Regions from separate parts of the Ferrimonas sp. genome, predicted to be linked through region 2. Evidence: predicted binding sites of a transcription regulator. Region 2 holds the regulator's gene; each other region holds the start of a gene.
What was found. Region 2 encodes LexA, which represses DNA repair genes until DNA is damaged. Its sites were predicted from a motif close to TACTGTATNNNNATACAGTA; they were not measured.
Positions count from the first base shown of each region.

Region 1: the regulator LexA is predicted to act here: its motif matches at 1,846-1,865, upstream of ACN0RV_RS09805 (DNA-methyltransferase).
Region 3: the regulator LexA is predicted to act here: its motif matches at 1,200-1,219, upstream of recA (recombinase RecA).

Region 1 covers NZ_JBLXDO010000009.1:2,599-5,880, reverse strand. Annotated here, with positions in the region: gene ACN0RV_RS09810 (OPT family oligopeptide transporter) at 1-1,011, shown strand, start outside; gene ACN0RV_RS09805 (DNA-methyltransferase) at 1,884-2,588, shown strand; gene ACN0RV_RS09800 (GIY-YIG nuclease family protein) at 2,957-3,282, shown strand, end outside.
Region 2 covers NZ_JBLXDO010000014.1:49,108-52,389, forward strand. Annotated here, with positions in the region: gene plsB (glycerol-3-phosphate 1-O-acyltransferase PlsB) at 1-1,201, opposite strand, end outside; gene lexA (transcriptional repressor LexA) at 1,413-2,033, shown strand; gene ACN0RV_RS13090 (SulA-like leucine-rich domain-containing protein) at 2,033-2,482, shown strand; partial or broken gene coxB (cytochrome c oxidase subunit II) at 2,870-3,282, shown strand, end outside.
Region 3 covers NZ_JBLXDO010000013.1:12,622-15,903, reverse strand. Annotated here, with positions in the region: gene mutS (DNA mismatch repair protein MutS) at 1-1,078, opposite strand, end outside; gene recA (recombinase RecA) at 1,273-2,313, shown strand; gene ACN0RV_RS12390 (regulatory protein RecX) at 2,310-2,762, shown strand; gene alaS (alanine--tRNA ligase) at 2,901-3,282, shown strand, end outside.

The DNA.
Region 1 (3,282 bases), on a different contig from region 2:
ACACCATTCTCCATAGTGCTGCTGGTGGTGGCTGTCTCCATCATTCCCCTTTACTCCATCTTCTACATCGCCATGACCGACTACGAATACAAACTGTTGGTCGCAGCTCTGATGACCTTGCTGATGCTGGTACTGGGTTTTCTGTTTGCCTCGGTGGCGGGTTACATGGCTGGCCTGGTGGGCAGCTCCAATAATCCCATCTCCGGGGTCACCATCGCCACAGTGATCACCTCAGCCCTGATTCTGGTCAATATCATGGGTAGGGAGGGCCCCGGTGCCATGCTGGGTCCCATTGCGGTGATCTATCTGGCGGCGCTCATCTGCTCAGCCGCCGCCATTGCCGGGGATAACATGCAGGATCTGAAGTGTGGGCATTTGGTCGGTGCCACCCCGTGGCGACAACAGCTGTTTCAGGTGGTTGGCGTAGTCTCAGCGGCTCTGGTGATCCCCTTGATCCTGAGCGTACTGGACGCCGGTTACGGAATCGGCCGTGCCCTGGAGGGGGGCGATCCGGACCGCGTACTGGCCGCCCCTCAGGCTGGGCTGATGATGGCATTGGCACAGGGCATCTTCGGTCAGGGGATAGAGTGGAACTTTATCTATATGGGATTTGCGCTGGCGGCGGTACTCATTGCCCTCGACACCTACCAGGAGAGGCGCAACGCCTCGTTTCGTTTTCCCGTTTTAGCAGTCGCCGTGGGTATCTACCTGCCATTGGGATTGTCGGTGCCCATTTTTGTTGGCGGCGTGTTGGCTGCCACAGTGGCGAGACAAAAAGCGCGTCGGCAGCCGGACAACGCCAAGGCGACCAACAACCGCGGGGTGCTGCTGGCTTCGGGGCTGATTACCGGAGAGGCGTTAATGGGGGTGGGCATCGCGCTGTACATCGCATTTATCGGTTCGCCATTGCCCACTTGGCGCCTGGGCGGTGTGCTGGGGTTTGCCGCAATCGTCCTGGTGTGTCTCTATCTGCTCAAGCAAACCACCAACACCCGTGACCAACAGGCCTAACCAGGGAGCCAATACAGAATCAGGATTCCCAGACAGCCGATGGCCAGCAGACTGCGATAGCCAAGGTTTCGTCGCGTCATCAAACGATCGATGAGGGAAAGTGGGTGACAGTGAATACAACGGCCATGGTGGGAGGGGATCGCCCTCTGACATTTTGAGCATTGCCTCATAATCAATCCTTGAGATCCAAGCGCACTCCTGTGCGCAACACTCTCAACGTAGCACCAGATCACTTGTCACAAAACGATATGGATCAAAGGAATAAGTGTTCTCTTAGTTTCCTGTAATTGAATCTACTCCCAAGGTCCTAAACAAGCACACGTTACAGGCAATGCTATTGACTGCTTTGGCGCCAGTAGCGGTCATTGGGCCTATACGTTAACTCAGGAGACACGAATTCTCAGTTTCACTCCAAGAACAGTGCAAACGCCGACTTAAGTCATTGATTGAGCAAGATTCGATTGCTAAAGTGCCCCCACTTTCGCCACTGTTAGGTTGCTGATTTGATGATCTTTGGCAACGATGGTCGGCCATACAAGACTTACGATGGTATTCACCTACAAGGAAGAGATAGGAGCACCATATGACCTGTAGTTGTTGCAACGGACGCTTAAATGTAGGCGTGATAGAGAAAAGAGACCCAAACACCGGGCAGAGATTTAAGTCCTGTCCTCACTGTTCAGACGCTAATGGCAGTGAGCATGTATTCCACCCATACCCTGCTGCATTTGGGAAGACACCTGCTCGTGTAACAGCACGAAACCCAGATGGTTATCAAAGTTATTGCCGGGATTGCCGTAACTTGGATAAGGGAGTTTCCTCCCAAGTTTTTCAAAGTGGTAGACTATGCAGTAGCTTGGCCTAGATAATAGATGAGTATTATTCAAGGCGATGCCGTAGCTTGGCTGACAACGCTCGCAGATGCGAGCGTTGATTTAATTATTACTGATCCCCCATATGAATCGTTAGAGAAACACAGGAAGATTGGCACAACCACAAGGCTAAAAGTCAGCAAGTCTTCTAGCAATCAATGGTTCAAAGTATTCCCAAATTCTAGATTTGAAGATTTACTGCGTCAGGTGTACAGGGTTTTAAAGAAAAATTCCCACTTTTACCTATTTTGTGACCAAGAAACTATGTTTGTCATTAAACCTATTGCAGAAAAAATTGGCTTTAAATTTTGGAAGCCAATAATTTGGGATAAAGTAAGTATTGGGATGGGGTATCACTATAGGTCTAGATATGAATGTATTCTTTTCTTCGAGAAGGGGAAGAGAAAACTTAACAATTTAGGAATCCCAGATATCTTGGAGTTCAAAAGAGTATATCGAGGATATCCTGCCGAAAAACCGGTAGAGTTGATGCAGACTTTGATTGAGCAAAGTACCTGTGAAGGTGAGTTGGTTATCGACCCATTTTTTGGCTCAGGATCGGTATTGGTTGCAGCTCACAATATAGGTAGGGCTTTCTCTGGTAGTGATATTTCAAAAAACGCTCACGAGCATTTCTTAAGCCGTATTGCTCAAACGCGACTTAACGAAACAATACAGCCGATCGCTGACATTTCGGCTGATTAATGCGTGACTTCAAGGCCTCCTGAATGGCCTATAAAGTGGCGTGCGCTGCCTGTCAACCAGGCAGCGACTTGAGTCCAAGGCCATGACTCTGTGTTAGCTCGCTTCGGCGCCCAAAGAGTCATTCGTATCTACGAAGCGTGACATTACCGTTTTTTCGCAGAGCCGATCCGCCCTTCGTGCTGACAAGTAAGCAATCGATGGCGTTGAACCAGTCATAATATACTGATATATTGGGTAAATATCGCAGCGGTTCACTGCTACGGCGTGCAGATATACGGCAAGGGTGACCCTAGTGACAGGCGGCGACTTACCGCATAAAAACGACTATTAAATGTCTTAGCAATTTCAATATCACTATGGAATGTTCGATGAAGCTGTTTGAATTATTATCATTAAAGAAACCTGAGATTACGGAAGCAAACTCTAAAGTACATCTAGCCGTATGGAATGGAGAAGAAAACCCTATTGATGTGTACTTAGCCGGTGATTTTGAAGAATGGCAGCGATGGCAATCTAGAAGGAACTTCGAAAGGGAGTATATCGTTTCTTTAATCCAACTTCCAGGTACAAATCGTTGGTTATTTGCTGGCTGTTATAACTCGTTGGGGTGCTCATACCTTGAAAAACACGAATACAATTACTACTCCACTGAAGAAGTCCAACAGGTAAATTGCTTGTCTGGCAGACTCATCAT
Region 2 (3,282 bases):
TCTGGATGGTCATGGCGATCATCCCGGTCTTGGGTGGCAGCAGGCGACCGGTACGGGAGCGGCCCCCTTCGCAGAAGTACTCGATGGAGTAGCCCCGGGCAAACAGCTGGTGCAGGTACTCACGGAAGACGTCGGCGTACAGCTTGTTGCCACGGAAGGAGCGGCGGATAAAGAAGGCGCCGCCCTGGCGGAAGATGGGGCCGGCAGGCCAGAAGTTCAGGTTCACCCCGGCGGCGATGTGCGGCGGCACCATCCCCTGCTGGTAGATGATGTAGGAGAGCAGCAGGTAATCCATGTGGCTTCGGTGGCAGGGCACAAAGACGATCTCGTGGCCATCCTGGGACAACTGACGCACCTGCTCGGCACCGCGGACGTTGATGCCGTTGTAGATCTTGTTCCACAGCCAGGAGAGGATGCGCTCACCGATGCGAATCAGGTTGCTGGAGTAATCGGCGGCGATCTCCTCCAGGTACTCTGTGGCCTTTTCACGGGCCTTTTCTTCGCTGATCCCCTTGCTCTTTGCCTCGTCGGCGACCGCTTGCTGCAGCCCCTTGGAGGCCAGCAGGCTGGCAAACAGGGCCTGGCGGTCGGGCAGGCGCGGGCCGGTGGCCACGGTGCGCTGACGACCGAAATGCACCCGGGCAACCCGGGCCAGCTTCTGGGCAATCCCCTCATCGGTGCCGTGGTTGTCGGCCATGTAGCGCAGGGAGACAGGGCGGGAGAAACGGATGAAGTTGTCCCGGCCCAGCATCATCAGGATAAAGAACTTGCGCAGCCAGGTGGGGTGATCCCGGTTCAGCAGGGTGGCGGAGACACTCTCCTCCTTGCCTGGATCCCGGCCCCAGAACAGAGACACCGGCACCACCTGGGCATCCAGTTCATCGTGAGTGCGGTGCAGGCCCAGCAGCTTTTCGAAGCGCGCCATAAAGTCCGCTTTCTTGCGTTTGCCAAACAGGGGGGTGGCGCCGTTGAGCCACACCACCCGGCTTACCTTCTCCCCTTTGACCTCCAGGGGCTCAAGGGGACTGGGTAGGCCACTGTTCAGGCAGGCTTCGTGGAGCGCCAGCAGATCAGAGTGGGATTCGTGGGCCATCACGTACACCAGGGGCCGCGAGGGATCGATATCCAGCTCTGAGATAGGGTCCTCGGGCACCAGGCGGGTGGTCACTACCGGCTTCTGGAGCCAGCGTGCACCCTGCATCCAGGGTGAAAGGTAGTCTTGAGTCACCGTTGAGTTCGCTTCTTGTTCTTCAATTGACGTAGATTCTACACCGAAAGAGCTCGGTACGGCAGTGGCTCAGATATTCAGTTGTCTCAAACTGTTCCAAGACCCCTGTCTGCAAATAACTGTTGAATTAATCGCCTACCTGTATATACTCACAGTGGTACTGTATAGATAAACAGGTAGAACTATGAAGCCGTTAACCCCAAGACAGAGCCAGGTGCTGGAGCTTATCCGCAGTCACATGCAGGAGACCGGCATGCCCCCCACCCGGGCCGAGATCGCCAAGAGCTTGGGGTTCCGCAGTGCCAATGCCGCCGAGGAGCACCTCAAGGCCCTGGCCCGCAAGCAGGTTATCGAGATTGTTCCCGGCACTTCCCGAGGCATCCGTCTGCTGGACAGCGGGCCTGAGCCGGAGCAGTTGGGTCTGCCCCTGATCGGTCAGGTGGCCGCCGGTGAACCCATCCTGGCTCAACAGCATATCGAACAGCACTGCCAGATGGATCCGGCCATGTTCCACCCCAGCGCCGATTTCCTGCTGCGGGTACGTGGGGACTCCATGGTGGACATTGGCATCATGGATGGAGACCTGCTGGCGGTACACAGTCAGAAGGACGCCCGCAATGGTCAGGTGGTGGTGGCCAGAGTTGGAGAGGATGTGACGGTAAAGCGCTTCGAACGTAAGGGTAACGTCGTCTATCTGCACGCAGAAAACCAAGAGTATCAACCCATAGTGGTCGACCTGGAGCAGGAGTACATGTGCATCGAGGGTCTGGCAGTGGGGGTGATTCGAAATGGAGGATTGCACTGATGAAAAGCCGCCAGGCAACACAATACCGTCACCCCGGCCTGTGGCAGGGAAACTGGAATCATGGTGCCAGCCTCAACAAGCTGGAAGATGGCATCGAGACCCTGACCCGTCTCGCCCCTGAACTGGCCGAACTCAGCCGCAAAGAGCGCTGGTTGGTGCTGGTTAACCCGCCCGCCTTCGGCTGGAAAGGGATCCTTCGGGAGGCCGGCGTGGCCATGGATCGCATCCTGCTGGTGCGCTGCCAGGACGAGGTGGAGGGTCAGTGGGCCGTAGAGCAGGCCCTGAGCGGCCGCACCTGTTCGGCGGTGCTGGCCTGGTTGCCTACCATCGCCGCCCGTGATTGGCGCCGCCTGGAGCTGGCCAGTCGCCGGGCCGATTGCTGTGGCTATCTGTTCCAGCCTCAGCGCCACCCCATGACTCCTGCCCTGGTCAGCAACTGGATCCACTGATTTTCGGGAAAAAGGGGGGCTTTAGGCGGTATTTAGCCCCAATCCCGATTTTTGAATCTAATTCGCTCCCTTCCTGCGATAATTCGCTCATTCTTTCATCTGCTTAGACTTATATTCCGATCAGGCCTGCATATAAGGTATTTCCTCTGTTTTGCCCTTCCATTGTTTCATTGAGTGCTATTCTTGATCTTGATCAAATGAGTTTGTCTCATTAGGTTAGGAAAAGACACGATCGCAGAATCGTGTGCGGCGGAGTGACTCCGGATTAAGCGGTTCCGCGGTATGCCCAAACCTATTGAGGGGGAGGGGAGCTTCATAGGGCTGTGAATTACTGTGCTGGCTCTCTTCTGGATATTGCAGGTTGCAATACACAGAGGAGCAGTATTTGTGAGACGTTACTTTTCGTTGGTGATCGGCCTGGTGCTGATGCCAACCCTGGCGCTGGCCACGGAATCAGACTACAACCTGACACCCGGGGTGACCGCCATCAGCGAGCAGGTCTATGGCCTGCATATGACCATCTTCTACATCTGCTGTGCCATTGCGGCAGTGGTGTTCGGCATCATGCTCTACTCGCTGATCCGTCACCGCAAGTCCAAGGGTGCAGTGCCCGCCAATTTCCATGAGAGCACCAAGGTTGAGGTGCTGTGGACGGTGATCCCTTTCATCATCCTGATCGTCATGGCGGTCCCGGCCACCAAGACCCTGGTGGCGATGGAGGATCCCAGTGCGTCGGATCTCACCATCCAGGTGACCGGTTCCCAATGGAAATGGCACTACAAATACTTCGACAAGGGCGT
Region 3 (3,282 bases), on a different contig from region 2:
GGCGCAGTCGGGTAAAGTCCCGGGGCCGGGCGCTGCGCAGGGCCAGTCGCGCCAGCACCCGCTCAATGTCGCCAATCTCCTTGAGCAGGTCCGTGAGATCCGGGCTCAGTCCCAGATCCAGTAATTCCGCCACGGCGTCCAGACGCTGGTTCAGGGCGTTGCGGCAAGTCAGCGGTTGGTGGATCCAGCGCTGCAACTGACGGGAACCCATGGCGGTGGCACTGGCGTCCAGAACCGAGGCCAGGGTGTTGTCATGGCCGCCTCCCAGGTTACGGGTCAGCTCCAGGTTACGTCTGGTGGCCGCATCTAGCACGATGCCTTCATCGGAGAGATGGCGGCCGATGCTACGGATGTGGGGCAGGGCGGTACGCTGGGTGTCCTTGACGTACTGGAGCAGACAGCCTGCGGCGCACAGGCCCAGGTTGGCCTCCTCGACCCCAAAACCGGTCAAGTCTCTGGTACCGAACTGCTCGGTCAGTTGTTTGCGGGCGGTAGCGAGATCGAACTCCCACTCGGGTCGACGACGAAGTCCCTTGAGAGCCTCCACCAGGTGCATCGCCATCAACGATTCGCAGTAGAGCAGCTCCACCGGCGCCACCCGTTGTAGTTCGGCGGCCAGGCTCTCTTCGTCGTTCAATTCATTAAGGAAGAATCGACCTGAGGTGAGATCCAGGGTGGCAAAGCCAAAACGGCCTTGGTGTTCGTACAGGGCGGCCACCAGGTTATCGCGACGCTCGGTCAGCAGGGCTTCGTCGGTTACTGTGCCCGGGGTGACGATGCGCACCACCTTGCGCTCTACCGGACCCTTGCTGGTGGCCGGGTCACCCACTTGTTCACAGATCGCCACCGACTCACCCATCTGAACCAATCTGGCCAGATAACCCTCTACCGCATGGTAGGGGACCCCGGCCATGGGAATGGGATCGCCGCCGCTCTTGCCGCGGGCGGTCAGGGTAATGTCCAGCAGGGCCGCAGTGCGCTTGGCATCGTCATAGAAGAGTTCATAGAAATCGCCCATGCGATAGAACAGGATCACATCCTGATGTTGGGCTTTGAGAGTCAGGTACTGCTGCATCATCGGCGTGTGATGCGCTAGGGCGTCGGACTGTGGGCTCACGAGTTTCCTGCTGGGCAAAATCGACAAAGCCGTTATCATACCCCGGATCGAAAAACGCCTCCATACAGTAAACAGGGGTTGATACTGTATGACTATACAGTATACTGAGCCCAGTGAAATTTAACGCCTCATCCAATTTTAGAGTGGAGCTAGCAATGGACAACAACAAACAGCGGGCTTTGGCCGCTGCCCTGGGACAGATTGAAAAGCAGTTTGGTAAAGGCTCTATCATGCGCCTGGGTGATGCCACTGCCATGGACATTGAGGCCATCTCCACCGGTTCACTAGGCCTGGATGTGGCTCTGGGTATTGGCGGTCTGCCCGCAGGCCGTGTTGTTGAGATCTACGGTCCCGAATCTTCCGGTAAGACCACCCTCACTCTGCAGGTGATCGCCGAAGCCCAGAAGATGGGCAAAACCTGTGCCTTCGTGGATGCCGAACACGCCCTGGACCCCATCTATGCCGAGAAGCTGGGTGTGAACGTGCAGGAGCTGCTGGTGTCCCAGCCCGATACCGGTGAACAGGCCCTGGAGATCTGCGACATGCTGGTGCGCTCCGGCGCCGTCGATGTGGTGATCGTCGACTCCGTGGCTGCCTTGACGCCAAAGGCGGAAATTGAGGGTGAGATGGGCGATTCCCACGTGGGTCTGCAGGCGCGTCTGATGTCTCAGGCCCTGCGTAAGTTGACCGCCAACATCAAGCGCTCCAACACCCTGTGCATCTTCATCAACCAGATCCGGATGAAGATCGGCGTCATGTTCGGTAACCCCGAAACCACCACCGGTGGTAACGCCCTGAAATTCTACGCCTCCGTGCGTCTGGATATCCGCCGTACCGGCGCCATCAAAGATGGTGACGAAGTGGTGGGTAACGAAACCCGGGTTAAGGTGGTGAAAAACAAGGTGGCGCCTCCGTTCAAACAGGCTGAGTTCCAGATCCTCTACGGTGAGGGCTCCTCCAAAGAGGGTGAGCTGATCGACCTGGGTGTGAAGCACAAGCTGGTGGAGAAGTCCGGCGCCTGGTACAGCTACAAGGGTGAGAAGATCGGTCAGGGCAAAGCCAACTGCATCCGTTTCCTCAAGGAGAACGTGGCCATCGCCGACGAGATCGAAACCCAGTTGCGCGCCATGCTGCTGGTGAAGGCCGAGCCCCAGGCCGACGAGTTTGACCCTGCTAAAGAGGGTGAGGAAGCCTGAGCCAGGCCGACCTCAAACAGGCGGCTCTGAATCTGCTGAGCCGCCGGGATCACGCCAAAGCCGAGCTGAAGCAAAAACTGCGTCAGCGCGGCTTTGATCTTTCTGGCAGCGAAGCGCTGTTCCTTCAGCTGGAGGAGTGGGGCTATCTGGATGAGGCGCGCTTTGCCCTCTCTTACGCCCGCAGTCGTGCCCTTCGTGGTCAGGGGCCCGCCAAGGTAAGGCAGGAGCTGCGTCAGCGCGGCGTTTCCTCTTCCCTGATTACTCAGGCCATAGAGCAGGAGGAGCTGGATTGGTGGCAGTGCTGCCTGGAGCTGGCACAACGACGCTTCGACGCCCAGCTGCTGGCCGACTACGCCGCCCGTCAGAAGGCGTGGCGCTTCCTCAGCGGCCGTGGCTTTGACCGCGACCAGATACACTACGCCTTCGAGGAGCTTTCCCGAAGCGAGTAATTTTCCCTTAATTCCCCCATATCGCTGGTTTGCCCGGCCCTGTTACGGATATAATCACCCGTTTGAACAGGCAGCGCTGCCAAGCCGATGGACAGTGCGCTGCCTCAACCCAGATACAACTCTTTTCAGGATGACCGCATGCGTATGACCACTGCTGAAATTCGGGAAGCTTTCCTGGAATATTTCCGCACTCAGAACCACGAAGTAGTGGAGTCCAGCTCCCTGGTTCCTCATAACGATCCCACTCTGCTGTTTACCAATGCGGGGATGAACCAGTTCAAGGACGTATTCCTCGGCGCAGAGCAGCGCAACTACTCCCGTGCCACCACCTCCCAGCGTTGTGTGCGCGCCGGTGGTAAGCATAACGACCTGGAAAATGTGGGTTACACCGCCCGTCACCACACCTTCTTCGAGATGCTGGGTAACTTCAGCTTTGGTGACTACTTCAAGCGTGATGCCATCAACTTCGCCTGGAACTTCCTCACCAAGGAGATGAAGCTGCCCAAGGAGAAGCTGTGCG